2 linked regions of the Arenibacter algicola genome follow. The protein of the gene in region 2 interacts with the protein of the main gene of each other region in a pairwise test. Links are inferred from orthologs where the notes say so. Each region holds a gene or a part of one and is shown on either strand. Other genes may lie near its edges. The genes, in order: pepT and pepE.

Region 1 (16,514 bases), on a different replicon or contig from region 2:
GCCGCTTTTACAAAAACATCCATTTCAGGAAACGAACTATCAATGCTATTGGGCAATTGAATTTCTACCACTTTTTCCGGCACTATTTCGGAAATTATGAGCCCTATTACCCCATTGTTGGCCATAATAAAATAGTGGTTGTCCACCAATACGGCAATATGTTGGTTTTCTGGCGTCAATTCTGAGTCCACACCTACGATATGGATACTGCCATCAGGAAAATTTTTATATGAATTTTTGAGGATGTAGGCGCATTCCTGAATATTGAAAGGCGCAATGGAATGAGAAATATCAACAATTTTTGCATCTGACAATTCCTTGTAAATTGTCCCTTTTATGGCGCCTACAAAATGGTCTTTATGTCCAAAATCAGTAGTTAAAGTAATTATAGCCATATAGGACTGTTGATATGTTTTTGGTTTGGTAAGTTGTTTTTTTACTTAAGTTTGTTAAACAAAATTACACAAAAAATCAGCGAACCAAAATATATATTTCATATCTAATCCTTTATAACACCTCTCTTCTTTGAACGAACTTATAATAGAACTTACAGACATTAGCCCAAGGGAATTTTTTGGACAGAATAATGAGAACATAGATTTACTTAAAAAGCATTTTCCGAAGCTTAAGATTGTTGCCAGAGGCAACAAAATTAAGGTTTATGGAGACGAAGACCTATTGGACGAATTCGATAGAAGGTTCGATCTGCTTACCGCCCACTATGCCAAGTATAATAAGTTGGATGAAAATAGTATTGAGCGACTCTTGGCCAGCAATGGACAGGAAATATTGGAGTCTTCAGAAATCAGTGGTGAAGTTTTGGTCCATGGCGTAAGTGGTAGACTTATCAAAGCACAAACGGTAAATCAGCGAAGATTGGTCGATGCCGCTAGGAACAATGATATGGTATTTGCCGTAGGACCGGCGGGAACCGGAAAAACTTATACGGGAGTGGCCTTGGCGGTAAAAGCTTTAAAAGAGAAACAGGTTAAGCGTATTATATTGACCAGGCCCGCTGTGGAGGCCGGTGAAAATTTGGGCTTTTTGCCAGGAGATCTTAAGGAAAAGTTGGATCCTTATATGCAGCCATTATATGATGCCTTGCGGGATATGATTGCACCGGAAAAATTGGCCCATTATATTGAGAACGGCACTATACAGATAGCCCCTATGGCTTTCATGCGGGGAAGGACTTTGGACAATGCCTTTGTTATTTTGGACGAGGCCCAAAACACTACCCATGCCCAAATGAAAATGTTCCTAACCAGAATGGGAAAAAATGCCAAATTTTTAATTAATGGGGACCCAGGTCAGATCGATTTGCCAAGACGCTTGATTTCGGGATTGAAAGAAGCCTTATTGGTGCTTCAGAACATTGAAGGAATAGAGGTTATTTATTTGGACGATAAGGATGTGATAAGGCATAAATTGGTTAAAAAGGTCATAGAGGCTTATAAGGGAATTGAGCATAACAATTGATAGTTGCAGCATGGGTAATACAATAATTGATACAAATTTTAACTTTCCGGGACAACAAAGCTTATACAAAGGAAAGGTAAGGGAGGTATATCATCTAGAAAATAATATTTTGGTAATGGTGGCCACTGATAGGCTTTCCGCTTTTGACGTGGTTATGCCAAAGGGAATTCCTTATAAAGGTCAAATACTAAATCAGATCGCTACCAAGATGATGGCGGATACGGCCGATATAGTCCCCAATTGGCTAATGGCCACTCCAGATCCCAATGTTGCCGTTGGGTTTGCCTGCGAGCCCTTTAAGGTGGAAATGGTGATTAGAGGCTATTTATCCGGACATGCTGCTAGGGAATACAAGCTGGGTAAAAGAATGTTATGTGGAGTTCCAATGCCCCACGGGATGTCGGAAAACGATAAATTCCCATCTCCCATTATAACCCCTGCGACCAAGGCTGAAATGGGAGACCATGATGAGGATATTTCCAGAGAAGCCATTTTGGAAAGGGGAATAGTGAGCGAGGAAGATTATCTGGTTCTTGAAAATTATACCAAGGCACTCTTTCAAAGAGGAACGGAAATCGCCGCCAAGAGAGGATTGATCTTAGTGGATACCAAATACGAATTTGGGAAAACCAAGGATGGAAAAATTGTACTTATAGATGAAATCCATACCCCTGATTCTTCACGTTATTTTTATGCCGAAGGCTATGGGGAAAGACAAAATAGGGGAGAGGCCCAGAAGCAATTGTCCAAGGAATTCGTTCGCCAATGGTTGATAAGCAATAACTTTCAAGGGTTAAAAGGACAGGTTGTACCGGAAATGACCGATGATTATATACAGACCGTTTCTGAAAGGTATATTGAACTGTACGAAAATATTACCGGAGAAAAGTTTGTCAAGGCCGATATCTCGGATATACAGTCTAGAATCGAGAAAAATGTTTTGGGGTACCTGTCATCGATAAATTAGTTACCCCATTTTTAAAAGGTCTTTTAATCGTAGTTGTCCCTTGCCCTTCAATCGATTCCTTATTTTTAGGAATGCAATGGCAGTAATGTAGGCATCTCCTAAGGCGGTGTGCCTATCCTTTTTGGAGATATCAAACTTTTCCGCCAATTCGTCCAAGGAATAATGCTCTTTCTTTTTGAACACATTGGAGGTCAATAGCGTTTTTTTGTAAAGATGTGAAGTGTCCAATACTTTATTCTTTAACCTGGGAAGGCCGTTCCTTTCCAAGGCCCTGTTGATCATTGTAATGTCAAAAATGGCATGGTGGGCTACGATTATGGCATTATTTAAGAATCCCAATAATTCTTCCATAGCTGCACTTTCACTTATGCAGGAGGCCCCACCATTTTTTAGGATACCATGAATTTTTGCAGTTTCCGCATTGTAATGCTCCTGCTTCAGAAAAATTTCCAAGCTTTGGTTGAGTGCAATATTTTTGTCGACCAAACTTAGGGCCCCAATACAGAGTATCCTGTCGTTTGAATAGTCGAATCCTGTAGTTTCCGTATCCAAGACCACGAATCTTACCAAGTTGAGGTCCTCAATCGGTTTTTTCTTAAAACTATTCTCATATTCCAACCAATAATCGGGATAGTTGTTTACTTTTTTTTTAAAGAAATCTATCATCGTAACAAGTTTGAAACCTTGAATCTAACACTTACCAATTCCTGAATTTCCTTTATGGTCTTAAAAGTTCTTTTCAGTTTAATTCTTTCTTCCTTAGTCAATTTGTCTATGGCAATATACCTCCCAGAATCATTGTGAAGCAGACCTTGTTTCGTCCTGAACTTTAAAAGTGCCCTTGTGGCATAGGAGCAGGCCATAAAGATTTCCTCGTTATTGGGTTCCAACTCTGCCAGTTTTTCAAATCGCTCTGCGGTACTGTTGATGGATTTGACCGAATGCGATAAAATCAGTACTCTTGCGGCATCGGTTAAAGGCATCAATGCCCGTCTTTTAAGATCGAAGGTATCTTTGTGCTCCCCATCTTCCTCAACCAACACTTGCCTAAAAAAGCCTGTTGGGGACGGGTTTTGTAGGGCCCCACTTGCCAAGTGCAAATAGAAAATGGGATATTTTTTTGTGGTTTCAAAAATGTGTTCCGATAATTCATTCACCAAATTTACATCCCCATAGGTAATATTGTAATCGAAAAATATGGAGGAAAGCAATACCTCATCGGTCCCTGGATTTATTATCCAATGGGAAATGGTTTTTTTCCATTCATCCAGGCTTAAGCACCAATTGGGATTGGAAGCCATCATTTCTGCAGGACAATAATCGTAACCAATTTCAAACAATCCTTTGTTGATTAGTTTGGACAATTTCAAAAAAAAGTCTGTTGTTTCTATGAGCTTTTCTTCAGGAACATTTTCGAAGACCATGGCATTGTCCTGATCGGTCTGAAGGAGTTGTTCGCTCCGTCCTTGGCTACCAAGAGCCAGCCATGCAAATTTTACTGGGGGCTTTGTTGGCATTTCCTCCAAGGATAGTTTAATAATTTGCTTAACGCAGGCATCGTTAAGTTCGGATATTATTTTGGTAGTCAATTTAATGGGGATATTTTGATCCAAGTAATCCTGTAAAAGATGCGTTATACTCTTTCTTATTTGTTTTATCGATTTTATTTTCTTGGCCCTATTTATGGCCTTGATCAATACTGCCGGGTTATTTCCCAAAGCTACCATAACATCATGTTTGGATAGTATTCCAATAGCCTTGGAGTTGGGTGTGCCGTCCTTCGTGATGCATAAATGGCTAATATTACTTTTCATCATGGCCATTTGTGCCTGGGTTATGGTGAGGTGTTTGTTATAGGTTATAACAGGAGAAACCATTATTTCCTTGGCCTTTGTGGTAATGGGATATTTTCCGGTAACAATATTGTTCCGAAGATCTTTGTCCGTAATTATCCCAATGGGCATCTTATCACTGACCACCAACATGGCCCCAACCTTTTTTTCTGTCATTCTTTTGGCTATTGTTTTGGCCGAGGTGGTTGCGGTACAGGTAACCAATTTTTTGGAATACTGTACAGATTGCAAATCCAATACGTGGGTATTGGGAGCCACGGGATTTATTTCGGGCACTTCATCATACAATTTACCACGATGACTTTTGGAATAGGGGTTTCTGGTATTGGAGGCAAAACTTTCTATTAAGAAATTTCCAACTGCTATATTTTTTTGGGCGTATGGTTTAAAAATATTGATAGGAATGGCGTAAAGGATACTTTCTTCATGTGCTTTTGCAGTCATTTTGTAATTTTCCTGAGCCATCAGGGGTCTAAGTCCAAATATATCACCCTCATCGCACATGTCCATGACACTTTTATCGGACCCTTTTTTAAGGGCAACAGCACCCTTGTTTACTACATAGAAGTAGGTATGGGGTTCGTCGTTCTCGGCAAAAATAACGCTATCCTTTTCCTTGTAGACTATGGTAATTTCTTCGGCTAGGGTTTCAAGGTCAGACTGGCCCAGGACATTGAAAGGTGGGAAATTTTTCAAAAAATCGGCTACTCTATGCGAAATGGTATTTTTCATCGAATATTATATGTTGATCCTTAGCTGTTACAAAATTTATTGTTCTTTTCCCATTTGAAGTTCGTTAAAAGTAATAAGAACACAATAGCTACTTTTATTTTCCTCATAATAAATATGGGATAAAGTTAATTTTTATACGCCATCATCAAAAGAAAAGATGACACCATTTATTTTGTCTGTCCAGTTACCTTAATTGTCAATAACGATCACAATATATTGAATTGAGCTATTGCATTAAATGGTGTTGAATTAATTTAGGTATAACTTTAATTATTAATGCTATGGAATCACCTTATTTGGATTGTATTGAAGCCTGTCGTAAATGTATGGCCGATTGTCAATATTGCCTACTTCAAATGTCGGGTAAGGATAGTAAAAATGACTGCCCACTTTGTTGTATCCTTTGTATTGAATCTTGTTCGGCGGCACTACAATTTTTAATGGCAAATAGTCCATATGCCAAAGAGTATTGCAGCATCTGTGCTAAGGTATGTCAATGGTGCGCGGAACAATGCGCGCAGCATGACCATAAACATTGTGAGGATTGCGCTAATTCTTGTGTAAAATGTATGGAGGAATGTCAAAAAGTAGTTATGACCTTATCCAGTGAAATTTAAATTTCATCCATATTAAAACCACATTTGGGAATTTCAATTTTTCAATGGCTTGTGCTCCTGTTATAGGGGCATATTTAATATTATATGTAATTTGTAATGAGGTTTTGGGCATATGCTTAAAAGGGCAAGGAAGATTTTTTTTGTTTTTGGAGTGTAGATATTAAAGGAGGTCTTAATTTAATAGTTATGGGATGACGTTCGAAATGGGATTGGTATTTTTGGTATTGTTTATAACCATAATCTTATTTGCCCTGGAAGTTTTTCCGGTAGACAAGATTGCCTTTTTTATAATTGTTTCATTGACCTTACTTGGGCTGGTGAAACCGGAAGATGCCATAAGCGGGTTTTCCAATAGTGCAACTATAGCTGTTTTGGCATTGATGATATTGGCCATAGCCATGGAGGAAAATGGGGTTATTACTTGGCTTACTTCCAGTTTGGGGAAAATAAGAGCCTTCCCGTTATTTATAATAGCTCCTGTTTTTATGATCGTAACCGCAAGTATTTCTGCATTTATAAGTACCACCGCTGTCGTCATTGTCTTCATTAAGATTATTAATCAACTCTCTGATCGATTCAATATTTCCAAATCCAAATTATTATTACCTATTTCCTTTGCGGGCATATTGGGAGGGTCTTGCACCTTAATGGGTACCTCTACAAACCTTATTGTAAACTCCGTGGCACAAAACCTGGGAGCGCCGGCCCTGCGTTTTTTCGAATTTACTACCATAGGATTAATATTTTTGGCCGTGGCCATTGTCTATCTCACCCTAATGCTTAGATGGTTGCCTTGGAGCGGGAAAAGGGAATTGGGGACCGATTATAGTGTTTCGGATTATATTACCAGTGTCCGTATAAAGCCGGGGTCACAGTTGGTAAACAAAAGGCTGGAGGAGACTTTTTTATTCAATAATCCAGAGATATCAATACTGAAATTGATAAGGGACAATAGGATTCATAATTCACCGGGAAAATACATTACCTTAAAGGAGAATGATCAGTTATTGTTAATGTGCAACATTTTAAGCCTCTCCAAATTGAACGATTCCCAGAATTTGGGACTTAACGAACAAATTTTTTGGAAGGGGACGAACCACCATTCCACCGGTGAGGACAATGTAACCAAACTGGAGGAACGTGTGTTTGTTGAGCTTTTAATGCTTCCGGGAGCAGCGCTCTTGGGCAAGACTTTGGGGAATCTAAGGGGGTATATGCAGCAGGATATTATACCCGTGGCCATTAAGAAGCGCAAGACCTTGACCAATATCAAGGAGCGATTGGTACGTAGCAGTTCGGATAAATTGGCGCTCAAAGCTGGTGATCGTCTACTGGTTGATGTAAGCAAGGAAAATATTAAGTCTTTGGAAGCCATTGAAAATATAGTACTATTACAGGAGTTTGATTCGCTTAAAACCCATTCCAGATTCGGAAGAATTTTATCGCTGGCGGTTCTTGGTTTAGTGGTCGTTTTGGCAGCTACAGGAGTTCTTTCCATTATGGTAAGTGCCTTGGCAGGGGTTTCTATATTATTGCTTACCAATAACCTAAATTTGGACAGTGTATACAAAAAGGTAAATTGGCAAATTTTCTTTTTGCTGGCAGGAATGATACCCTTGGGTATAGCAATGCACAACACGGGAGCGGATATGTGGATCTCGGAAAGATTATTGGGCTTATTGGTGGGCCAATCCAAAATGATAATTATTGGCAGTCTTTTTTTTGTCACCATGGTCATGAGCGGTGTGGTCAGCAATAATGCCACGGCCATTATTATGACCCCAATAGCAATGGCACTGGCAAGCGGACTAAATTTGGATTTTAAGCCATTTATACTAGCTGTAATGTTTGCCGCAAATTTCAGTTTTTTTACACCGGTAGGATATCAAACCAATACCTTGATATACGGAATAGGCAACTACAAGTTCAAACATTTTTTTATTATAGGGGGAATTTTAAGCCTGGTCCTTTGGCTTTTGGCCACCTTTCTTTTAGTGAGGATGGCTTAGCTATTATTACTGTCAATTGAGTTTTCTATTGTTTGATTTGCACTTTGAACGATCATTGTATATGGGATATTTACATCTTACTTGAAAATTCGGCAGTATCTTCGTAGATTAGGTCACTATCAGGAGGACATTTTTTACCGAATTCCTATATTTATTTAATATCGCATGAAGATTTTTTTTTCGCTGGCCCTCCTTATAGGATTGCTGATTTCTTGTTCCGGTAACAAAAAGGAATCGCAGACTTTGGAATATAAAGAGCCAACTGCTACCAATTTGCCTGGGAATCGCTTGGCAGAAATCCACTGTTCCGGTTGTCATCTCTTTGTTAAACCAGAATTGTTGCCAAGGTCCAGTTGGCAAAACGATGTACTTCCTTCAATGGGTCATCGATTGGGGATGTACAAAGGTAATCTGCGCCCGGATAGTCTCTTTGACAATGGTAGGAGCGGAGAAGTGGTTAAAAAGGCCAATATCTTTTCAGAAAGACCTCTAATTGCCCGCGCAGATTGGAACAAAATAGTAGACTATTACCTTAACAATGCACCGGATACCATTTTACCGCCTAAAAGGGCCAATAAAATTAAAATGGGCCTAAAGCATTTTAAAATCAAGGAGTCTGGCTTTTCCCAGACTCCAGCCCTGACCACTATGGTGAAAATCCTTCCAGAAAATGGGGGAGTGGTATTTGCAGATAGTAAGCGGAATATAAATAGCCTGACATTCCTGGACAAAAATCTTAAGAAGGATATAGTACTAGGACTTAAGACGGCCCCTATCCACTATTACGAAAAATACGACACTATTTATTTGACAACCGCTGGCAAAAACATTTTCCCCAATGATGTGTCGGATGGGGCTTTACAAAAATTATTTTCTAAGGGAACTGAAGGTTCATACACTTCCAAGGAGGTGATTCCAAATTTACAAAGGCCGGTCAATATGGCTTATGGGGACTTAAATAACGATGGGTTGGAAGACGTTGTAGCCTGTGAATACGGCAATGAAACAGGGAAATTGGTTTGGTACGAAAACAAGGGGGGTGATAAATACACCATGAGGACGTTGGATAACAGATCGGGTGCCATTTCCGCAGTGATAAAGGATGCCAATGGGGATGGTCTACAAGATATTTTTGTGCTTATGGCTCAAGGGGATGAAGGTGTTTTTTATTATCAAAATCAGGGCGATGGCACGTTTACTACCAAAAGATTGCTCTCTTTTCTTCCACTTAATGGTTCCCAATATATAGAGTTGGTAGATTTTAATAAGGATGGCTTGGATGATATATTATATGTATGTGGGGACAATGCGGACAAAACGCCCATATTAAAGGAATATCACGGTATCTATATATTTCTGAACGATGGAGATCTGAATTTTAAGCAATCCTATTTCTACCATTTAAACGGGGCTTATAAAGCCATGCCCAGGGATTATGATTTGGATGGAGATCTGGATATTGCGGCAATTTCTTTTTTTCCTGATTATGTGGGTTCCCCAGAGGAAAGTTTTGTGTATCTGGAAAATAAAGGGGATATGAAATTTGAGGATTATTCCTTTTCGGAGTCGATCAATGGTCGATGGATCGTTATGGACGCGGAGGATATGGATGCTGATGGCGACATTGACTTGGCTCTAGGATCTTTTGTGTATTTTCTTCCGTTAGGAGATACCACTGGTCTGGGCCAAAAATGGCTATCCGAAGGACCGTCAATAATAGTATTGGAAAATACCACTAAGTAAATCAATTATATTAGGTCAGAATTGTAATATCCAATTCCATTTATTTTTTTTGACCATTGACTACTGACCACTGACCACTGACCACTGACCACTGACCACTGACTACTGACTACTGACCACTGACCACTGACCACTGACCACTGACTATCCTTTCCTATATTTATCATGCAGCCCCAAACCTTTTTCCAAGAGGGAAATACATTTCTCCAGTCGGGACTGCTTGGTCTTTTCCTGTTTGGCTTGAGAAATATACTCGCAATATTCCCTTTGTTTATATGGGGTTAGACTTTCATAATTTGCTTTTAAAGCCTGATTATTGTTAAGTGCTTTTTTTAACAAGGGAGGCATTGAAATTGGTTTGTTTTTTTCAGGGGCAAGGACAAGTCCTTTCTTTTGGTTGCTGATAGCCTCATGAAAATAGGCTAAAACCGTAGCCTCATCAATATCCTCCATGGTTCTAAATTTCCAGTGCCTCATGGCCTTAGTTTTTCCCTCCTGTGCATTTTCCAGTACTTTTTTCGGGTCACTTAAAAAGACGCCATTATAGAACCAGATGCCGAAATGATGTTTAAAGGCTAAAATACCTAGAACATTCTTATTGTCCATGGTGTATACAGGGATACCCCATTTGTACGTTTCAATAAGTCCGGTTTTATGGGCCAATTCCCGCAAAAGGCAAATACCTTCCCTAAAGGGCTGTTCTTTTTCGAAATAGGCTTCTATCTTTTCTTGGGTCTTCATTTTTCCTGCCAAATGAAATGTATATTGTCGCGCTGTTATGGGCACACAAATACTTAAGTTATCTTTTAGCTGTAAGTTCGCAAATTTTTACGATAACATCAACCGCTTTCTGCATACTTTCTACAGGGACATACTCATATTTTCCATGAAAATTATGTCCGCCAGCAAAAATATTGGGGCATGGCAACCCCATAAAGCTCAATTGTGAACCATCGGTACCGCCGCGTATTGGTTTTATAATTGGGGTAATGCCCAAACTTTCCATGGCCTCTTTGGCAATTTCAACAATATGCATCACCGGTTCAATTTTTTCCCGCATATTAAAATATTGATCTTTAATATCAAGGGATACAAAATCGCCGTATTCTGCATTCAAATTTTCCGTGATATATTGTAATAGTTCTTTGCGCTGCTCGAATTTTTTTGGGTCGTGATCCCGAATGATCAATTCAATTTCGGCAAGCTCAATTTCTCCTTTAAGGTGGTGCACGTGAAAGAACCCTTCCCGTCCGGTAGTTTTTTGGGGCACTTCATGGCCGGGTAATTGGGAAATAAAATCGTTGGCGATCAAAATGGCATTTACCATTTTTCCTTTGGCATAACCCGGATGTACACTTTTTCCTTTAATGATTATTTTGGCACCTGCCGCATTGAAGTTTTCATATTCCAATTCCCCAATTTGGCTACCGTCCATAGTATAGGCCCAATCGGCGCCAAATGCTGCAACATCAAAATGGTGTGCCCCGCGACCAATTTCTTCATCTGGGGTAAAGCCCACCCTGATCTTACCATGTTTAATTTCCGGATGTTGTATTAAATACTCCATGGCGGTAATAATCTCCGTTATTCCGGCCTTATCATCGGCACCCAACAAGGTGGTGCCATCTGTAGTGATAAGGGTATTGCCCTTGTATTGCAAGAGGTCATCAAAATAACTTGGGGAGAGTATTATATTTTCCGCTTTGTTCAGAACAATATCCCCGCCATCATAATTTTTTATTATTTGAGGCTTTACGTCGGTAGCCGTGAAATCTGGAGAGGTATCAAAATGGGAGATAAAGCCAATAGTAGGCACTTCCTTGTCCAAATTGCTGGGTAAAGTAGCCATAATGTAAGCTTTGTCATCTATAACTACATCCTGCATTCCTATCTGCTTGAGTTCCTCCACCAATTTATGGGCAAGTGTCCATTGCTTGTCAGTGCTAGGGGTGGTAGCCGAGTTAGGGTCGCTTTGGGTGTCTATGGTAATATAACTTATAAACCGGTCTATAATGTGTTGCATAAAACTAAATTTTAATCAAAAATACAGTTTATTATTTTTTATTTGGGCCTGTTGTGGCAACTGTATAGCCTAGGCTTGTCAGCCTTGTCTTGGGGAGTAAGGTGGAGTAGCCCGTGGACCTGAAGTTCAGAGCAAATTCTATTATACTATTAATGGATTAATTTGGAAAGATAACCTTCGGGGAAGCGCAGCTGGTTGTATTATTACTTTATATTTGTACTTTAAACCAGCACAAAAACCTATGTGTAAGAAAGTTTTTTCCACCTTGATCCTTATCGTCGGATTTGTGATATCCGTACAAGCTCAACAAGAATGTAGTTTGGGCATTGGTGCGACGGAATCGGATACTATAATACAAATATTTCAGCTTAAAGAAGAGCAGATAACCAATTTGGAGGAGTTTAAGGCAGCACTGGAAATTGAAACCCGTTTGTTGGATGAAGAGCGGAAAAATCTTTTTGAAAATCACCCGCAAAGTACCCCTGAGGATTTAACGGCATTGGGGGCGAAGTATAAGGTTCTGGAGGAGCGAATGAAACAGGTTTTTAAAAAATACGACCTCAAACTTTTAGCACTTTTCAATGAAAAGCAATACCAACGGTACGTTACCCTTTGCCAGGAAGTATCACGGCAACCCCTAGTAGTGGTACCGGAATAAGTTGTCGTAAATGTTAATAAAAAGCGTGTGCTTAGGATAGTTTAGCACGGCTAGTTTGTATTTTTGCGGAAAATAATTTAAATGTATAAGCAGCTTATCCGCCCCATCCTTTTTCAATTTGATCCAGAAAGGGTTCACCATTTCACCTTTAGAACAATTCGTTTGTTGTCCAGTATAGGATTTGCTGGAATATGCAGGACTTTATATTCTGTCAACGACCCTCGTCTCGAACGTGAATTGTTCGGTTTGAAATTTAAAAATCCGGTGGGCTTGGCAGCGGGCTTCGACAAGGATGCCAAGTTGTACAATGAACTATCCGATTTTGGATTTGGATTTATTGAAATAGGGACCTTGACTCCCAAACCTCAGGATGGAAATCCCAAAAAGCGCTTGTTTCGCTTAAAAGAAGATCAGGCCATCGTCAATAGAATGGGGTTTAATAATAAGGGGGTGTTCGATGCTGTTGAAAATCTAAAAAAAAGTCATAGGGTTTTAATCGGGGGCAATATCGGGAAGAACAAGGTGACCCCGAACGAACTGGCAGCAAAGGATTATTTGATATGTTTTGATGCCCTGTTCGACCATGTAGATTACTTTGTAGTGAATGTTAGCTCACCAAATACCCCCGGCCTTAGGGAACTTCAGGATAGGAAACCATTGACAGCCTTGCTTAAGGAATTGAAAAAGGAAAATACCAAATTGGCAAAATTAAAGGATAGGAAGGAAAAACCTATTCTTTTGAAAATAGCTCCCGACTTAACGGATAAGCAGTTGCTGGATATTATTGGCATAGTAAAGGATACGGATATAGATGGGGTAATTGCCACCAATACAACGATATCTCGCGATAATCTGAAATCCGATATTTTGTTAAAAGAAGAAGCAGGTGGTTTAAGCGGTAGACCTCTTACCAAAAGAAGTACGGAAGTTATCCGCTTTTTGTCCCAAAAAAGCAATAAGGCGTTTCCCATTATCGGCGTAGGTGGAATTCATTCAGCCGAAGATGCCCTTGAAAAATTGGACGCGGGTGCCGATTTGGTTCAATTGTATACCGGGTTTATTTATGAAGGCCCGTCACTGATAAAGAGAATCAACAAGGCCATTATTAATAGGCTTAACAGCTGAAAGTGTAGACAGTATCCCTTATATTTCAAGGAATAAAAAAGGGTTGACCATCATTGGGTCAACCCTTTTTTTGGTAGGACGTTAATCTTTATCCTTAAAAGTCTTTAACTATTTGGTCCAATAATCCACCACGGTTACATCTTCCAAATGTGGGGTCAACACCGCCCCAAAAGCCTTATGGTCCGGATGTGGAAGATATATGGCACGATCTGCTTCACTGTGGAAGGTAAGGAAAAAACAATGGGTAAATCCTTTGTCCAATCCTTCAGGACTATTGTTTATTCCCCATTCATAACCCACTATCTGCGGTATTTTGGAAGGTAGGGCGCTAAAAGCGGCCTCTACTTTTGCAATGTCCTCTTTGGAGATATTTGCTTTAAACTTAAAAAGTACTACATGGCGCAATACGCTGTCCTGCTTTTTGGAATTTTCCATACTTATATCCTCTTTCAAATTAGTAGTGTTCGGAATGTTAAAACTCATTAATAATATTGCAGCCAATAGGCTAAGGGTGTAAAAAACTGGTTTCATAATTAAATTTTTGTGGAAGATATAAAAAAGATGAATAATGATTAGTGCTCTGGTAAGATATTTATCAAGCTTTGTTTATGGAAAAGATGGCAAATAATTGGTATTTTCAAGCCCTCATTAATTTATTAATTTAATTCGACATGTATTACGATGTATTATTGGCATTCGTTATGGCTACAGCAATTCTAGCCATTACCCCTGGCCCTGACAATATTTTTGTACTGATACAAAGCATTACCTACGGCCGGAAATACGGTATTGCTACCGTAGCTGGGCTTATGACTGGTTGTCTTGTACATGCAACTCTTTTGGCCTTTGGGGTTTCTGCATTAATAAAACAAAATCCCAATGTTTACTTCTCCATTAAACTTTTTGGTGCGTTATATATGTTTTACTTAGCTTTTTTAGTTTTTAGAAGCAGTGATAAAATAGAAGTAAAAAATGATGATAAAGACCAAAAAACATTAATGGATTTATACAAAAAGGGTTTTATTATGAATGTATTAAATCCGAAAGTAGCCATATTTTTCTTGGCTTTTTTTCCTGGTTTTTTGTTTAGCCATTTTTTAAATATTGTCATACAATTTTACGTGCTTGCTGCTATATTTATATTAGTTTCCTTTACTGTTTTTAGTACAATTGCCATTCTTTCAGGAACTATTTCGAAGTATATAAAGGAGCATGGACAATTGGGAAAAGTCTTGAAATGGCTTCAGATTATCGTTTTTGTGGGTATTGCTGTTTATCTGTTGATATCTGATAAATAATATTAATTTTGATAAAGCTTAAGCAGGGGAATGTCCAATACCGTTAAAATAATAGAATGTCCAAGAGATGCCATGCAAGGTATCAAAACTTTTATTCCAACAGAAAAAAAGGTAAAGTACATTCAATCCCTTTTGAATTGTGGTTTTGATACCATAGACTTTGGGAGTTTTGTTTCTCCCAGGGCAATTCCTCAAATGGTTGATACGGCTGAGGTCCTTTCCCAATTGGACCTATCCAAGACCACAAGTAAGTTATTGGCTATTGTCGCAAACGTGAGAGGGGCAATGGATGCCTCCGAACATAATTCCATTGATTATCTGGGATATCCTTTTTCCATTTCGGAGAATTTCCAAATGCGGAATACCCACAAAACAATTACTGAATCAGTAGCGACACTTGAAGAAATTTTAAGGATTGCAGGAGACTCTGGCAAAGAAGTGGTTACTTATATTTCTATGGGATTTGGGAACCCATATGGGGATCCTTGGAATGTTGAGATAGTGGGTGAATGGACAACAAGACTGGCCGGGATGGGGGTAAAAATATTATCACTTTCAGATACGGTGGGATCTTCGACCCCGGAGGTAATCGACTATTTATTTTCCAACCTGATTCCAAAATTCCCTGAAATTGAGTTTGGAGCCCATCTACATACCACTCCTTCCAAATGGCACGAAAAAGTTGATGCTGCCTACAAGGCTGGCTGTCGTAGGTTTGATGGGGCAGTGCAAGGTTTTGGAGGGTGTCCAATGGCAAAGGATGAGCTCACTGGAAATATGCCCACCGAAAAGATGCTTTCCTACTTTACGGCGGTCAAGGCCGATACAAATGTTAATTGGATGGCTTTTGAAGCTGCATTCAATAAAGCATCCGACCTGTTTTCCAAGTATTGATTTAACCGCTTAAAACGGGAAACACCCAAGGAAACCTTAATGGCAATTTTTGTTGATTAAAGTGTTGAAATCCTCAGTTTACTGATATTTAAATTCCTATATTGTCATTTAATAAGAACCAAATATCAAAAAATGAAAATTCTTCAGAGGCTAATTACCTGCAGTAGTTTATATGTGTTGTTTGTTTTTATAGCGGCATGTCCGTCCAGAGGTACTTCTCAAGAGTCGTATACGACAGGGCCTAATTCAGATAGCTATGAAGGGATACCTCAAGGGAAGGTGAGCAAGCATCAATGGAAAAGCAAAATTTACCCTAATACCATAAGGGATTATTACCTTTATGTGCCAAGTCAATACAACCCTGCCGAGGCTAGTGCTTTGATGGTATTTCAGGACGGGCATGCCTATGTTGACCTTCAGGGTCAATTTAAGGTGCCCACCGTTTTTGATAATCTTATAGCACAAGGAGAAATGCCCGTAACTATTGGCCTGTTTATAAATCCTGGCCATGACTTGGATGCTGCTAAAGTGGATAATCCTTGGAAATCATCAAATAGAAGTCTGGAGTATGACACCGTCTCGGATACCTATGGGAAATTTCTTCTGGAAGAGATGATACCTGAAATTAAGAAAAGTTATAATATTTCCGAAGATCCAGAACTTAGGGCAATTGCGGGTATGTCCTCTGGAGGAATATGTGCTTTTTCAGCTGCATGGTTCTACCCTGAGGCGTTTCATAAAGTATTGAGCCATATAGGAAGTTTAACGGACATTAGGGGCGGACACAATTATCCTTCTATGATAAGAAAGCAAGACCATAAGGATATTAAGGTTTTTTTGCAGGATGGTAGTGATGATCTCAATAATCAATATGGGGATTGGTGGTTGGCGAATTTACAGATGGAATCGGCACTGAAATATAAAGGGTACGACTTTAAGTTCGAAAAAGGTTCGGGTGGCCATAGCGGAATCCATGGAGGTGCTATTTTGCCTGAATCATTGTCTTGGTTATGGAGCGATGTTGTTCCCAATAGAATTGAATCTAATGTATATCGTTTTCCAAGAACTCTGGCCGATTCGGTTATGATCCAAGGTGAAACCATGCATTTTGATAAA
Region 2 (16,404 bases):
GTTTGGGTTTTCACCAATTTTTACCTGTGCAGTTGCAAAGGAGCAACTCATCAAAAACAGTAATAGGAGTAATTTTTTAAAGTCCATTCAAGGGGATTTGGGGTGCTAAGACCTATATAAACCCAAATTTAGATGTCTAATTATGGAATGTTAAAAAAATGTTGTGAACCCGATAAAAGATGTGGTGTACCTATGTTATTGAAAATTAGGTCTATAAAATATGCCTTTGGTCGAACCTTAAAATGAAAGAAGAGCCTTACAAAACTACTGCCTTCAAGGGTATTGCCATTTTGAAATGTTAACCATCTTAATCAAAGAATTTTGATGATAATTTGTGTCCAATTAGCTAAAATGACTATGGAATTAGAGCGACAAAAGTTGTGAATCCATGCATTTGTGCAATAGGGGAACAATTATACGGGATTGATACGCTTGGCATTTTTGATGCTAGATATTAGTATTGAGATATTAGATACTAGACTTTAGAAGTGAGATGCTGGATTCTAGACTTTTGACTTTCGACCTGCCCACTGCCTCAAAAAGGTCTCGACTCCGCCCGTCTACCGCCGGGCAGGCTCAATCTCCGGTAGGACTTTGAACCTTAAACCTTGAACCTTGAACCTTGAACCCTTTCAGTGTTCCAAATACAAAAATCCCTGATAATTAAGCTGAAGGTCTTTCATTGCTATTATGTAGAAATAGACCCCATTGGGCAATCCGGCTCCCCGGTTAATGACCAAATTGTCCACATTGGAGTAGCCGGTAAAACCGTTGGTGTAATTGTCCTCCTCATAAACTTTCTGACCTTGACGGTTATATATACTGATGGTATCGTCATCCGAAAGTTCCAGTTCCTCAATATATAGGGCATCGTTTACCCCATCGCCGTTGGGGGTTACCAGGTAATTGTCCAATGTTAGCAATTCTTTGGCCGTGGCTTCGGAGGCAAAGGTGATTACGGCATAATCGTCCGGGACAAAATTTTCCGAAATTAAAAACCCCTGTGTTAGGTCGCCCACTACCGAAGCTGCACCTAGATTCACCCAAGATCGGCCCGCAATGCTCCAGCCTACGGGAATTATCTTTTCCACCTCCTCGGTAAGGGCGGCTATATTGCTGCGGGCGTTCCAACTGATCTGTATGTTAGAGGAAACGCTGCCTTCCAAATGCCAAAATTCTACCTCACTGATATCGCCCATGGTCCTGGGTTTTTTGGTAGGGTCAAAACTTTCGGGGAAGGTGGTAGGGTTGGTGGGACTTTCCCTGTAATAGGCACATTTGGCAAAACTGTTAGTGCCACTGCTATTGAAGGTCAGGGATCGTAATTGTTCCGAATCGCCCACTGGAAAAATAAAATTTTGTTCGTTATTGATGGTGACATAACCATCTACCTTGGAGAGGTCGCTTTCACCTACATAAAAGGCATCCTGCAGAAAATTAAAATAGACGTCCTGTTGTTGCCTTGGAGTAACAAAATTGCCCGTTATAAAATTGGTGTTGGAGATGACACTCATGCCTGTGTTGAGCATTACCCCTTGGTCATTGGCAATCTCGGTATCGAAGAATACGGGCATAAAGGCGCCGGAAACACTTATCATACTACTGCCATAAAAACCGGCCAGGCCCAAATTTTGGTCAAATGAGGCATTGTTGATGAGGTTGGTATGAAAGCCTATTTGTCCCTCATTGTGGATACGGATGTTGCCACTATTGTACAGGGCCGTTTGGGCCTGTATCCCTAGGGGCAGCAACAATGCGAGGATGTAGATGGCGTTTTTCATTTTCCTTGGACAGTATCCTTAGTTCTTATTTTGTAACAATGCCTTTATTTCGTCCATGTCCTTGCGGAGCGACTGCAGTTCTGCGGACAGAGATTCGTTTTCATTTTTAAGTTGATCTATTTTCTTTTCCTGTTCTATGGTATGCAGGAACAATTCCTCTATTTTTTCTAGGTTTATTCTTGATGCTTCTCCAAGATTCCAAAATCCCTGTTCCTTGATTTCCTTGGCTGATTTTATACCTGGTAAATGGTGTTTCTTTTTTATATGTTTCTCAATTTCAGCAAGGCTATTAAAGGTGTAATTTTTATTTAGGATTGAAGTACCTAAATAATATTTTTGGAAAACGTAGTCGGGTACTGGCGAGTGAGTACCAGTTACATTAACATTTCCATCAACTTGTAAGTTTCCGGTAGTACTGATATCGGCAGTGAATGCAGGGTTAATTTTGGAGCCATCTATGTCTGCCGATCCTGAAATGTCAGCATTAACTATTGTTCCGTTAGCAATTTGCGCTGAGGTGACCGCATCGGCTGCGAGCTGTTGGGTATCGATTCCCCCATTGGCAACCTGGAATTCGTTACCTGTCGTCCCGTCCCCAGTGATAGTGTTCTGGTCCGCTAACTCTGTTGTACCTCCTGTTGCTGGAAGATCGACCCATGAAACGGCTGTACCAGCGGCATTAGTTCTCAAAATTTGATCAGCATTTCCCGGTTCTATTTTTGCTGGGGTCACTGCCTGATCAATTAATTCGGATTCACCAACAGAATCTGCCTGTAATTCCGATTGATCAACTGAATTTGGAGCCAAATCAGCGGCCGTAATTGAATTGTCGAATATACTTCCGCCAATACCGCCAACTATGGCGCCATCAGCTAGCTGCAATGCAGTGATGCCTCCGTCCACTAATTGTAGTTCATTTCCAGTAGTACCATCCCCGGTTATGGTAGTTTCATCCGCTGTTACCGCTGCTCCAAGGCTGGTAAGAATATACGGGTTCCCGGTGGTCCCGGTTCCTGCTACGGTTACCGTAGCACTATTGTTTATGATCGTCTCGGACCCATCTGAAGTGTCCACACTTGTCAGGACATAGGGGTCGGCTCCAGTTCCAGAACCTGTTACTGTCACTGTTGCACTTCCGTTTACGATGGTCTCGGACCCGTCTGCACCCCCAAGGCTTGTGAGAATATACGGGTCCCCTGTGGTCCCGGTTCCAGCCACTGTTACCGTGGCACTGTTATTTATGATCGTCTCGGACCCATCGGAAGTGTCGGCGCTGGTGAGAACATATGGATCTCCCGATGTCCCCGTCCCCGTTACGGTCACCGTAGTACTTCCGTTTACGATGGTCTCGGACCCATCTGCACCGCCAAGGCTTGTGAGAATATAGGGGTCCCCGGTGGTCCCGGTTCCGGCCACTGTTACCGTGGCACTATTGTTTATGATCGTCTCGGACCCATCCGAAGTATCAACACTTGCCAGGACATAGGGGTCGGCTCCAGTTCCAGAACCTGTTACTGTCACTGTTGCACTTCCGTTTACAATGGTCTCAGATCCATCTGCACCGCCAAGACTTGTGAGAATATAAGGATCTCCAGTAGTTCCCGTACCTGCTACGGTTACTGTTGCACTGTTATTTATAATCGTTTCGGACCCATCCGAGGTGTCGACGCTAGTTAGGACATATGGATCTCCCGATGTCCCTGTTCCCGTAACTGTTACTGTAGTACTTCCGTTAACCACTGTCTCTGACCCATCGGCTCCCGTACTAGTGAGAATATAAGGGTCTCCAGTTGTCCCTGTTCCCGTAACTGTTACTGTAGTACTTCCGTTTACAATGGTCTCTGACCCATCTGCCCCTCCAAGGCTGGTAAGAATATACGGGTCGCCTGTTGTCCCGCTACCCGCTACGGTTACCGTTGCACTTGTGTTTATGATCGTTTCGGATCCATCCGAGGTGTCGGCGCTTGTTAGGACATATGGATCTCCCGATGTCCCTGTTCCCGTAACTGTTACTGTAGTACTTCCGTTAACCACTGTCTCTGACCCATCGGCTCCCGTACTAGTGAGAATATAAGGGTCCCCGGTTGTTCCTGTTCCTGCGACGGTTACTGTGGCACTGTTGTTTATGATCGTTTCGGACCCGTCGGAGGTGTCGGCGCTAGTTAGGACATATGGATCTCCCGATGTCCCTGTTCCCGTAACTGTTACTGTAGTACTTCCGTTAACCACTGTCTCCGACCCATCGGCTCCCGTACTAGTGAGAATATAAGGGTCCCCGGTTGTTCCTGTTCCAGCGACGGTTACTGTGGCACTGTTGTTTATGATGGTTTCGGACCCGTCGGAAGTGTCGGCGCTAGTTAGGACATATGGATCTCCCGATGTCCCTGTTCCCGTAACTGTTACTGTAGTACTTCCGTTAACCACTGTCTCCGACCCATCGGCTCCCGTACTAGTGAGAATATAAGGGTCCCCGGTTGTTCCTGTTCCAGCGACGGTTACTGTGGCACTGTTGTTTATGATGGTTTCGGACCCGTCGGAAGTGTCGGCGCTAGTTAGGACATATGGATCTCCCGATGTCCCTGTTCCCGTAACTGTTACTGTAGTACTTCCGTTAACCACTGTCTCCGACCCATCGGCTCCAGTACTTGTAAGAATATACGGGTCTCCCGTTGTTCCTGTTCCTGCGACGGTTACTGTGGCACTATTGTTTATGATGGTTTCGGACCCGTCGGAAGTGTCGGCGCTTGTCAGGACATATGGGTCACCCGTTGTTCCTGTTCCTGCGACGGTTACTGTGGCACTATTGTTTATGATGGTTTCGGACCCGTCGGAAGTGTCAGCGCTTGTCAGGACATATGGGTCTCCCGTTGTTCCTGTACCCGTTACAGTTACGGTCGTACTTCCGTTAACTACTGTCTCTGACCCATCTGCCCCGATACTTGTAAGAACATAAGGATCTCCTGATGTACCTGTCCCTGCTACTGAGACTGTTGCACTGGGATTTATTATTGTCTCCGATCCGTCAGCACTTGCTGCCAATAGCTCAGCATCGGTAGCGAATTCGGTATCAAGATCTACCTGGTTTCCACCCGTTGCCGGATTGGTCAATGTTAAAATACCTCCAGTCAGTTGTAAATCTTGTAATTCATCAGTTGGATTTCCTCCCCCTGAAATAATATTGGCATTTAATTCATCTTTCAACTCCTCAATTGCGGCCTGAGTGTTGGTTGATATGAGAGATAAATATGGCGCAAAAGTGACATCCGCTGCGGCAGGGTTTCCAGCGGCGCCTGTCAATACATATGGATTCACACTTGTTCCAGTTCCAGTTACCCCTATAGTCGAATTAATAGCATCAATAATTGTTTCAGAGCCATCAGCTGCTTGGCTCAAGACATATGCCATTGTAGCTGCATCCTGCGGGGCTGTAGGGTCAGATAAATTGTTTATTTGATTGTTTCCAGCGCTCGTTCCATTTCCCAAGACACTGGCTAAATCTTGATTACCTCCAACCGCACCAATTGCAGCATCGATACCCGCTAAATGGGCTTCAACATTGGCGGCACCAGCCGTATAATTAGCTGGCGTTGCTGCTACTGGGACAGCCGCGGCGTTTTGTGAATCGGTATTATCCAAAAAAGCTGTAAGATTTATAGGTACACCTCCGTTTTCCAATGTAAGAAGATTGCCTGCTTCTAGAGTCAATTGTTGCTCATCAGTATCAGTGCCACCATTGTCGTCAATCCAGGTATACCCCCCAGACCCATCAGTGGAAAGTACCTGTCCTGCGTTTCCACCAGCCGGTAGTTCTATTTCGTTTGAAGGGTCCGAATCTAAATCATTATATAGGGCGCCTCCATCCGTTCCAGATATTATAGAATTTGGGGTATCACCACTCACAATAGTCTGTGCAGAACCGCCAACCTGGGCATCCACATACGCCTGCGTTGCTGCATCCTGTGGTGCTGTAGGGTCTGCTAAATTGTTTATTTGGTTGTTTCCGGCACTGGTTCCAAAACCTAGTACACTAGCTAAATCCTGGTTTCCGCCCACTGCAGAAATGGGTTGCCAGGTCACCACCCCAAGCGTATTTGTAGTCATGATCTGATTGGCGGCTCCTGGTTGGATTTTTATGGGGGTAACATTGCCGTTCAATATTTTATTGGAGATAACCGCATTGTCAGCTAAATGGGGCTGTCCCACGGCGTTAAGGGCTATTTTTGGGGAAGTTATCGCAAGATCGGCAATAGTCACCAAGCCGGTATTGTCAATAGTAGCATCCCCGCCCATGGGGACTCCTGTGGCCACATTGCCGGCACTGCCTACAAAAATATTTCCATCTGCTAAAGTGCTGGCCGCTCCTGCCAATTGGTCCACATAGGTCTTTACCGCATTTTGGGTGGGGTAGAGGGTGGTAGAGTTTCCAAGGGCCGTATCATCCGATTTGTTGGCCACATCTTCCTTGGTTGTAATTGCAGTGGCATTGGCCAAAATGTCGCCCAATACAGTGCTCCCAACTTTTATAGGGTCTGCCAATGTGCCCGCCCCTGTAATGGTAGACTGGTCTGCCTGGGTAGCACCTAGCTCGTTCTTATTTAGCCATACCACATTGCCGGCGGCATCGGTCGTTAATAGCTGGTCAAAGGCTCCTGGTTCCATGTCCTCTGGTTTAATGGTGCCATCAATAATTTCCAGGGTGCCTACGGCGGCCTCCTGTATTTCGTCCTTTCCTACGGTATTGTCCTGTAGTTCGGAAGAGCCAACAGAATTGGGTGCCAATTGTCTTTCCCCTATGGTGGCCGTTGCAATATCGGCGCCAAAAACGGTTTCGTTTACAATGTTCATCCCTGTAATCTGCCCTACTTTTAGGTCGTAGTTATTGCCACCGGTGGAAGTAATTACAACCGTACCATCGTCCGAAGTAAAGGTAATGGAACCGGCCACAGCATCGCAGATATCCTTCCATTCCACACCTGTATAATAATGGATACATTCTACGTCCGTGTTGTACACCAATGCCCCTGCCGAGGGTATAATGGCGTTCATTTGTGCGGTGTTTACACGGGTTATGACCAATACCCTGGAACTGCTCTCCAGCTCCAGTACCGAACTAGGGTCTATATTTTGCGGGTTGTCCCCGATCTTTATCTGGGCCTGCACGGCCATTCCCAATAGCAGGCAAAAAAAGAAGTGGATATATTTCATTTTCAATTTTTTTATCGTTGTCCTACTTTATTTTTGTTCAAGGTTCAAGGTTCAAGGTTCAAGGTTCAAGGTTTTAAAGTTTTTGCGCCAACAGCCCATGGATTTATACTTAAATCCATACTGCCTTATAAATCGGGCACTTATACTTTTAAAACTTAGGCTATCAAAAGTAAAATTATCGTAAGATATACACAGTTTTATCGGGTAAAATACGTTACTACTAGGTGAACTGAAATGTATCTTCGTTAAAAGGGAATATTCTTACTTTCATAAGGTTTTTTTCCAGCTTCAAAGATGCGCGCCGTACCCTCGCCCTTTAGAATTTTGTGGTCTCCGTTCACCAAAATATAGTTGCCCTCACGGAGGCCAATTACGGGGGTAGTATTAAAGATATGAAATTCGCGGATCCTGGTCTCCCTAGTTTCTCCTTTATGTTGGCTATTGGGGTCCGGATCCAAATAATGGGGGTTGAGATTAAAATCCACCACCCCCAAGGTGTCAAAACTGGGAGGGTAAACAATGGGCATATCATTGGTGGTCCTCATGCTTGGGCCGGCAATGTTACTGCCCGCGCTGGTTCCAAGATATGGGGTGCCCGACTCTATTGTTGCCTTCAAAGGGTTAATAAGATGCAATTGGTGCAATTGCTGAACCAAGAGAAACGTATTTCCCCCACCTGTAAAAATGCCTTCCGCTTGGGCGAGGCCTTCTAGCGGATCGGTAAAAGTATGGAGCCCTACCACCTTTTTATTTATTTTGGAAAAGGCGGTAGTTGCCAGGGTAGTATAATCCTCATGGGATATACCGCCTGGCCTGGCGTAAGGGATAAAGGTAATGGTGGAACAGCCTTCAAAAAAGGACTCTAATTCTTCCAAAAGATATTCCAAATACCCTTGTCCAAAGAGGGTAGAAGTACTGGCCAATAATATTTTTTTCATGTGTTCTACTCTTTGGGTACGGATAGGCAAGATACAAATTAACAAAAGTTTAAAGGTGGGTTGCTTTTTTATGAACCCAACATGCTTTTTCTTTATCCCATATTGGTAGAAAAGCAGCATTTGAGTTTATTTCTTTGAGAAAAATAGGATATTTGACGCTTAATTTATCTAATTTTAAATAAAAAAATGCAAAATAGAATACTCTTCTTACTTTTCTTCTTATGTGTCGCAATTTCCTATTCACAGGATGATGATCGCCAATATTTAAGGGGACAGGTACTTTATAGAAATGTGAACGTTCCCAATGAGAATGTCATAAATGTTACTACCGAAATGGCCACGATTACCAATGACAAAGGGGAGTTCGGGATTATGGTAAAAGCTGGGGACCAATTGGTGTTTACGGCCATTAATTACCAGTTGAAGGTGGTGGATATTACCGATGAAATTTTACAAAATAACAGATTGGTAGTAGAGGTTACCGAAAAAGTGACCGAATTGGACGAGGTAGTGGTAACACCCGAAAATCAGGAAAAATTTCTTCAGGCCCAAAACAAGGAATTCCTAAACAGGGATTACGAATACGAAACGGACCGTTTAACGGAAGTGGAGAATATTGCCCTGTCCGATGCGGATAAGGGGATGAAGGACGGCCTTAATTTCGTTAATATCTTTAAAGCACTTATGTTGGCGACCAAAGGGAGCGATACCGATGTTGAGCGGGAACCTTTAAAGGTTAGTGAGGTATTGAGGCAGGTATATGACGATGAATTTTTTGTGCTAGACCTTAAACTACCGCAAGAAAAAATAGACGATTTTTTACTGTATTGCGATACCCAATTGCCAGAAAGGTCATTGTTGCAAAAACGCAATGAATTTCAGCTTATAGATTTCCTGGTTACCCATAGCAAGACCTATTTGGAGGGATTGGAAGCGGAGAAGTAGTTGGTGGTTGCCAGTGGGCAGTAATCAGTGAACAGTGAACAGTTGGCAGTGGACAGTAATCAGTGAACAGTAAACAGTAAACAGTGGCAGTAGCAGTTGGCAGTTCATGGTTCATGGTTCAAAGTTGAAAGTTGAATGTTCAGACTTTTTTGTCCGGTCGAGCCTGCCTGACGGCTAGGCAGGCGGAGTCGAGACCTTTTTGAGGCTGTTGGGCCGTGACAGTGAACAGTAATCAGTGCTCAGTGGGCAGTGGCAGTTGGCAGCGTGGCAGGTTCAAAGTTCAAAGTCCTGCCGGAGATTGAGTGGAGTCGAAATCGAAGTTGGTTGCCAGTGAACAGTGAACAGTTGGCAGTGAACAGTTTTCAGTGAACAGTAATCAGTGCTCAGTGGGCAGTGACAGTTGGCAGTTCAGGGTTCAAAGTTTTTTTGTCCGGTCGAGCGGGGTCGAGACCTTTTTGAGGCTGGTGGGCAGTTGGCAGTGAACAGTAATCAGTGCTCAGTGGGCAGTAGCAGTTGGCAGTACATGGTTCATGGTTCAAAGTTCAAAGTCCTGCCGGAGATTGAGCCTGCCCGGAGGCAGACAGGCGGAGTCGAGACCTTTTTGAGGGTAATGAACAGTGGCTTCGGCTACGCCCGCCTGAACGGAACGGGCAGGCTCAGCCACCGAATGAAGAGAACGGAGATTGAGCGGAGTCGAAATCGAAGTTGGTGGGTCGTGACAGTTGGCAGTGAACAGTGTTCAGTAAACAGAGGGCAGTAGCAGTTGGCAGTTCATGGTTGAAAGTTGAAAGTTCAAAGTTCAAAGTAGAAAGGGAGATTATTCCTTTAATAGTGATAAAAAAATGGCTCCTTCCCCTAGTCAGGAGAAGACGGAAGGGGTGTGAAGCGGACGCAAGGTATTGGCAGGTTGATAGTTTAATGTTTAAAGTTCAAGGTCTAAAGTCCGGTGTCTAGCATCTAAAATCCAGTATCTAAAATCTAATATCTCAATACTAACATCTAACATCTAACATCCAGTATCTCAGGTCTGACAGGACTTGAAAAAGTAATCCACAATAAACAGAAGGTAGTGCGTATTGTTCCAATATATTTGGTTTTTATTTTTTATAGTGTATTTGCACAAGCGCTAATGGCACAGGATTTTTCCAAGACTTTGGAGGGAAAAGTGTATAGTGAGGACGGGGATGTGGCTGCCACCCATGTGCTCAATACCACTACAAAAAAAGCGGCCATTACCGATATCAACGGATTTTTTTCCATTGTTGTAAACCTAAATGATACCCTGGTTTTTTCTGCCGTACAATATAAACGCAAAGAGATTGTAGTAAACTCCAGTATCTTGGAGAGTAAATTTTTATCCGTTCCTCTAGTGGAATCCAATATTGCTTTGGATGAGGTTATCGTTATGCCCTATAACCTAACGGGGGAGTTGGGCAGGGATATGAACAATATGGATGTGGGACCTGTTATTTCCGCCACCAGTCTGGGGCTGCCCAATGCCCATGTAAAGCCCTTGATGCAGAGTGAAAGATTGCTTAGGGAAGCCTCCATGGGTCCCATGTCTATTGGCATGTTGACCAGTATTCCGTTCAATCCGTTGATCAATGCCATTACAGGCCGCACCAAAATGTTGAAGAAACGGGTGGCAAGGGATATTAAATACAATAAATCCCAACAATTACGTACACAATTTGCCGATAGCCTTTTTGTACTTCAACTTAAAATTCCCTTGGAAAAAATAGACGATTTCCTGTATTACTGTGAGGTCGATGCCAATTTTAATGCGGTTGTGGATAGTCAGGACCTATTTGCCATTTGGGAGTTTTTAAAACAAAAAAGTGTCATTTACAGAAAGAATAATGAGATGGAGTGAATTGCAATGAACAATTAGCAATAAACAATAAACAGTGGTAAGTAAACAGTAATCAGTAATCAGTTGCAGTTGGCAGTTCATGGTTCAAAGTTTAAAGTTCAAAGGTTAAAGTTGAATGTTCAGACTTTTTTGTCTGGTCGAGCCTGCCTGACGGCTAGACAGGCCTGCCCGGCGGTAGACGGGCGGAGTCGAGACCTTTTTGAGGCTGGTTGGCAGTGGTCAGTTGGCAGTTCAGGGTTCAAAGTTTAAAGTTGAATGTTCAAAGTTTAAAGTTCAAAGTTCAAGACTTTTGTGTCTGGTCGAGCCTGCCTGACGGCTAGACAGGCCTGCCCGGCGGTAGACGGGCGGAGTCGAAATCGAAGTTGGTTGGCAGTGGTCAGTAAACAGTAATCAGTTGGCAGTTTTTAAAGTTGAATGTTCAAGGTTAAAAGTGTTCAAAATCTGAATTGGTAGAGGTTTTCAAGTAAAAGCACTGGTCATTAGCTCCCCTCTTGGAACGAAGAGGGGAATGAATTTTGCGCTTTGGCGCAAAAGAAGGGGGAGTTGGAATACCCAAACCCAATTTCCATACGCTATCTAATGTCCTATTGAATAGACCTGGGCCTTCAAAACCCTCCGTCTTCGCTTACGGCGAAGCCATCTCCCTTCGTCACAAGGGAGGAGCTTTTCTTTTTAAGCTAACGGCAAATAAAGTCGAGACCTTTTTGAGGCTGGTTGGCAGTGGCTTCGGCTACGCTCAGCCACCGGGTTAGGAGTGAGCAGTTGCAGTTGGCAGCTTGGTAGGTTCAATGTTTAAAATTCAAAGTCCAAGGTTAAATGTCTAAATCTAAAGTCTAGAACCTAATGTCTAGCATCTAGCATCTAAAATCTAACATCTAACATCTCAATTCTAAATTTTCCCATTAATAGTCTAACAAATGGCACAGTCATTGCTTATTTTTGACGGAGAAAGAACATCATGCAATTAATAAAGAAGACCTTTTTAATACTGTTGTTGCCCCTATTGGCATTCACGGTGGCACATAAATTTTACATCAGTGTAACCAGTGTAGAATACTCCGATAAGGACAGGGCACTGCAGATTACGACCAGGATATTTATAGACGATTTTGAAAAGGTACTACAGGAGCGGTATGGCATTAAGGGCAGTTTGGCTACCAAGGAGGAGTCCGACATGGCAGATGCATATATTGAAAAATATTTGAGGACAAAATTTATGGTTGAAATCAATGATAGGCCTGTGGACTTTGATTTCTTGGGTAAGGAATATGACAACGATATTATGATATGTTATCTGGAAGTTCCAAAAATAGATTTGGGTACTGCGACCAGCATTTCCGTTGAAAACGAAGTGCTGATGGACATTTTTGAGGAACAGAAGAATGTGGTCCACTTTAAACTCGGGAACCAAAAAAAGAGTTTTGTACTTATCCGCGAGAATAATAAAGGAATGTTAAACTTAAAGTAATTTAAAACAATTGTTTATATAATTGTTAAATTTCTCCGCTAAAAAAATCAATTTGAAATATGAGTAGAATAAAACATGTTTTTGCCTCGCTATTGTTCCTTTGCGCGGCTGTTACCGTTGCCCAGGAAGAGGTAAAGAATGAACGGGAGCCCGGGCATCTTAATCAGAATAAATTTAAGCAGCTTTATGAGGAGTTTGCTACCCCAAACACCTATAGGTCGGCCTCTGGGGCTCCAGGTCCGGATTACTATCAGCAGCAGGCAGATTATAAGATGGATATTGAACTCGACGATAAAAATGCCAAGATATACGGTTCAGAAACCATAACATATACCAATAATTCCCCTGATGACCTTTCATTTTTATGGGTGCAATTGGATCAGAACGTACGTTCCAAAACTTCTAAATCGCCCTTGCGAGATGGTGAGGGCATGCCAGTAGCGGAGCCGGTGGCCAGTTTCGCCAATAAATATATGACGGAGCCTTTTGATGGTGGATTCAATATAGAATATGTAAGGGGTACCAACGGAAAGGCTTTGCCCTATACTATTAATCAGACTATGATGCGCATAGATCTTCCCGAGGTTTTAAAAAGTAAGGGCCAGGTTTCCTTCTCTATAAAATGGTGGTACAATATTCCAGACCATACCGTAAATAGGGCGCGTTCTGGATATGAATACTTTCCTAAGGACGGAAACAGGGCTTATGTTATTGCCCAATTCTTCCCGAGAATGGCAGTCTATAGCGATATAGAAGGCTGGCAGAACCATCAGTTCTGGGGCAGCGGGGAATTTGCCCTTCCCTTTGGCAATTACGAGGTAAACATTACCGTTCCGGCCGATCATATCTTGGATGGTACCGGAGAGCTTCAGAATATGAAGGAAGTATTTTCCAAGGAAATGATAAGTAGGTATGAAAAGGCTAAAAAATCTTATGACAAGCCTGTAATCATTGTGAGTCAAGCCGAAGCCGAAGAGGCAGAAAAAGGATTTTCGGACAAGAAAAAAACTTGGAAGCTTAAGGCGGAAAACGTAAGGGATTTTGGTTTTGCTACCTCCCGTAAATTTATTTACGATATGCAGGCAGTGAAGATAGGCAATAGGGATGTAATGGCCATTTCCATGTATCCAAAAGAAGGCAATCCGTTATGGGAAGAATATTCTACCAAGGCAGTGGCCCATACCTTGCGCTCTTATTCCGATCATACTTTTGATTATCCCTATCCCAAGGCAATATCGGTTCACGCCAAGAATCAGGGTATGGAATACCCTATGATCTGTTGGAACTACGGGAGACCCAATGAGGACGGTACCTACTCCGATAGAGTGAAATACGGGATGATTTCCGTAATTATCCATGAAGTTGGACACAACTTTTTCCCCATGATAGTTAATTCCGATGAACGTCAGTGGGGTTGGATGGATGAAGGTTTGGATACCTTTATGCAATATATGGCAGAGCAGGAATTTGGGGTAGCCTATCCCGAAGCAATTGCTCCAAATAGCAAATACCCATCAGGGAGAGGGGAGCCTACCAAGATAATACCCTATATGTCCGGGGATCAAAGTACCATAGCACCCATTATGTCCAATCCAGAGAATGTTTATCAATTGGGGAACAATGCCTATGGCAAACCGGCTACGGCTTTAAATATTCTTAGGGAAACCGTAATGGGAAGGGAACTTTTTGATCATGCCTTTAAGACCTATGCACAAAGATGGATGTTTAAACATCCTTCCCCAGAGGATTTCTTTAGGACCATGGAAGATGCTTCGGCGGTTGATTTGGATTGGTTTTGGAGAAGTTGGTTCTATACTACGGATTATGTGGATATTGGGGTAAAGGGTGTCAAGAAATATTATGTTTCCGATAAGCCTTCTAAACAAATGATGGAAATAATGGCGGCAAGGAATATTAAGGAAGAGGATCTGCCCCCATTGGTTTATTTGGAGGAGGAAGACTCGGCAGATGCAGATGCCAAGTTAAAAGGAAAGGCGCCATCGGAAAATTCCAAGACATTAAAAGAGTTCATGATGGACAATCTGTCGGCGGCTGAGAGAAATGCCATTGAGGAACCCAAATATTTCTATGAGATTACTTTTAATAAACCAGGAGGCATTCCTATGCCTTTGATCGTAGAATATACCTACGAAGATGGTTCCAAGGAAAATATTACCTACCCACCGGAAATATGGAGAAAAAATGATCAGGAAGTAAAAAGGGTCATTGCTTCCGGCAAGGAGTTGGTAGGAATTGTGGTAGATCCAAAGGCAGAAACTGCCGATATTGATACTACCAATAATTCATGGCCTGCCAAGGAGGTTAAATCCGACTTTGAACTTTTTAAAGAGAATATAAGAGGGAAATAATTTTTTTGATCTTATTTAAAAGCAGGAGCATAGTTAGAACTGTTTCCTGAATATAATTAAGGCCCCGAAACCGGATTGCATTACGGCAAAACAGGTATCGGGGCTTTCTTTTTGATCGCTATTCCTCGGCAGTACTATCCAAAACTAGTGCTTTTTTATTTCGGAATTAGAGGGTGTATGGCTTGTGGTGAATGTGTTAAATACTGGTTTCAGCCTTATTTTATAGGGTTTTGGTGAACAAAAAAAAGTTAACCATATTTTTTATGCAGCTGTCAAACTTCTCATTATATTTGTGTTATGTTAAGTACGATAATTCTATTTATTAGCGGGGCGGAAATCTTTTTTATCATGTTTATCGTGGTAATGGTTTTTGGCGCCGACAAAATTCCTGGCATAGCCAAGGGATTGGGGAAGGGCATGCGACAACTTAAGGATGCCACGGAGGATATCAAGAAAGAGATACAAAAAAGTGCCGAGAAGCAGGGAATAGATACCAGCTTTACAGACGACATAAAGAACGAAATCAATAAAGTGAAGCAGAACGTCGATGAGGTAACCGGCGTTGTAAAAAGAAAGTAATATGCTGGACCAACTGTTACAGTGGGACCGGGATGCTTTTATCTATCTGAACAGTTTGGGCATTGAAAACCATGATGCTTTTTGGTCTGCCATAACTAATTTCTCTACTTGGATTCCCTTATTTATTTTTTTTGTAGTTCTTGTTTTTAGGGCATACCCTAAAAAAGAGGCCTTTTGGGTTCTAGGTACCATACTTATTACCTTGACCGTCGTAGCGGCACTTACAGGAATCACCAAGGAATTGGTGGCACGTCTTCGCCCAAGTAATACAGAGGAAATCAACACCTTGATCCGAATTCTTAAAAGTCCCACCGGCTATAGTTTTTTTTCGGGCCATGCTTCCAGTTCCTTTAGTATTACTACAGGTGTTTTCCTATTTCTTAGGGATAAATGGAAATGGTCCTGGCTGTTCTATATTTGGCCGTTATTATTTGCTTTAAGTCGCATTTATGTTGGGGTACATTATCCGTTGGACCTTATCGTAGGTGCCCTAGTGGGAATTATATTGGCCATTATGTTCTACAGACTGTACCATAAATTGGAGCCGGCAAAATAGGGGAAAAGGTCCCCTCCCTAGCCCTCCCCCAAGGGGAGGGGATGTTATTGGTTGTACCTTAAGATTTGTTGGTTTAAAAGTTATTCACCCTACTTGCTTATGCTGCATTTTTGTAGATTCTAAACTATTTCCCCCTCCTTGGGAGGGGGTTAGGGGGAGGACTTTCAAAGTTGGCCCATACTTGTATACTTTCTAAGTTTAATTATGCCCCATGTTTTTGTAATGATTGGTGTGGTAAAGTAAAGTGTAGCGTCCCCTCCCTAGCCCTCCCCCAAGGGGAGGGGATGTTATTGGTTGTACCTTAAGATTTGTTGGTTTAAAAGTTATTCACCCTACTTGCTTATGCTGCATTTTTGTAGATTCTAAACTATTTCCCCCTCCTTGGGAGGGGGTTAGGGGGAGGACTTTCAAAGTTGGCCCATACTTGTATACTTTCTAAGTTTAATTATACCCCCTGTTTTTGTAATGATAGGTAGGGTGTAGTATTGTGTTTGGACCCCTCCCTGGCCCTCCCCCAAGGGGAGGGGATGTTAATAGTTGTACCTTAAGATTTGTTGGTTATAGATTTATTCCCCCTCCATGAGAGAGCCTGTCCCGCTTTTTGAGCGGGAGGGTTAGGGGGAGGACTTTCAATGTTGGCCCATACTTGTATACTTTCTAAGTTTAATTATACCCCCTGTTTTTGTAATG

What was found.
Region 1: the proteins of pepE (region 2) and pepT interact in binary tests that used the Escherichia coli proteins (3 or more experiments, as listed by UniProt). The link is inferred for Arenibacter algicola from one-to-one orthologs.

What each region holds. Positions count from the first base shown.
Region 1 is NZ_JPOO01000001.1:1,986,545-2,003,058, forward strand. The notes cover bases 9,312-12,214. They hold pepT (peptidase T), read right to left. Parts: upstream 11,424-12,214; coding sequence 10,200-11,423; downstream 9,312-10,199. Other genes in these bases: U735_RS0108475 (FG-GAP repeat domain-containing protein), read left to right, coding at 9,312-9,400; U735_RS0108480 (YdeI/OmpD-associated family protein), read right to left, coding at 9,545-10,141; U735_RS0108490 (hypothetical protein), read left to right, coding at 11,665-12,081; U735_RS0108495 (quinone-dependent dihydroorotate dehydrogenase), read left to right, coding at 12,163-12,214. In the rest of the region: U735_RS0108435 (SAM hydrolase/SAM-dependent halogenase family protein), read right to left, coding at 1-395; U735_RS0108440 (PhoH family protein), read left to right, coding at 526-1,479; U735_RS0108445 (phosphoribosylaminoimidazolesuccinocarboxamide synthase), read left to right, coding at 1,490-2,446; U735_RS0108450 (3'-5' exonuclease), read right to left, coding at 2,447-3,112; U735_RS0108455 (DUF294 nucleotidyltransferase-like domain-containing protein), read right to left, coding at 3,109-5,031; U735_RS0108470 (SLC13 family permease), read left to right, coding at 5,840-7,657; more of U735_RS0108475, read left to right, coding at 7,823-9,311; more of U735_RS0108495, read left to right, coding at 12,215-13,206; U735_RS0108500 (Dabb family protein), read right to left, coding at 13,315-13,737; U735_RS0108505 (LysE family translocator), read left to right, coding at 13,878-14,504; U735_RS0108510 (hydroxymethylglutaryl-CoA lyase), read left to right, coding at 14,535-15,398; U735_RS25265 (cupin domain-containing protein), read left to right, coding at 15,531-16,514. UniProt on the Escherichia coli protein: Cleaves the N-terminal amino acid of tripeptides.
Region 2 is NZ_JPOO01000003.1:1,443,573-1,459,976, reverse strand. The notes cover bases 6,079-8,871. They hold pepE (dipeptidase PepE), read right to left. Parts: upstream 7,925-8,871; coding sequence 7,232-7,924; downstream 6,079-7,231. Other genes in these bases: U735_RS0116720 (hypothetical protein), read left to right, coding at 8,111-8,869; U735_RS25065 (bZIP transcription factor), read right to left, coding at 6,079-6,986. In the rest of the region: U735_RS25070 (collagen-like domain-containing protein), read right to left, coding at 1-87; U735_RS0116735 (gliding motility-associated C-terminal domain-containing protein), read right to left, coding at 633-1,781; more of U735_RS25065, read right to left, coding at 1,800-6,078; U735_RS0116715 (carboxypeptidase-like regulatory domain-containing protein), read left to right, coding at 9,999-10,742; U735_RS0116705 (DUF6702 family protein), read left to right, coding at 11,701-12,210; U735_RS0116700 (M1 family metallopeptidase), read left to right, coding at 12,270-14,579; U735_RS0116695 (Sec-independent protein translocase subunit TatA/TatB), read left to right, coding at 14,877-15,158; U735_RS0116690 (phosphatase PAP2 family protein), read left to right, coding at 15,160-15,714. UniProt on the Escherichia coli protein: Hydrolyzes dipeptides containing N-terminal aspartate residues. May play a role in allowing the cell to use peptide aspartate to spare carbon otherwise required for the synthesis of the aspartate family of amino acids.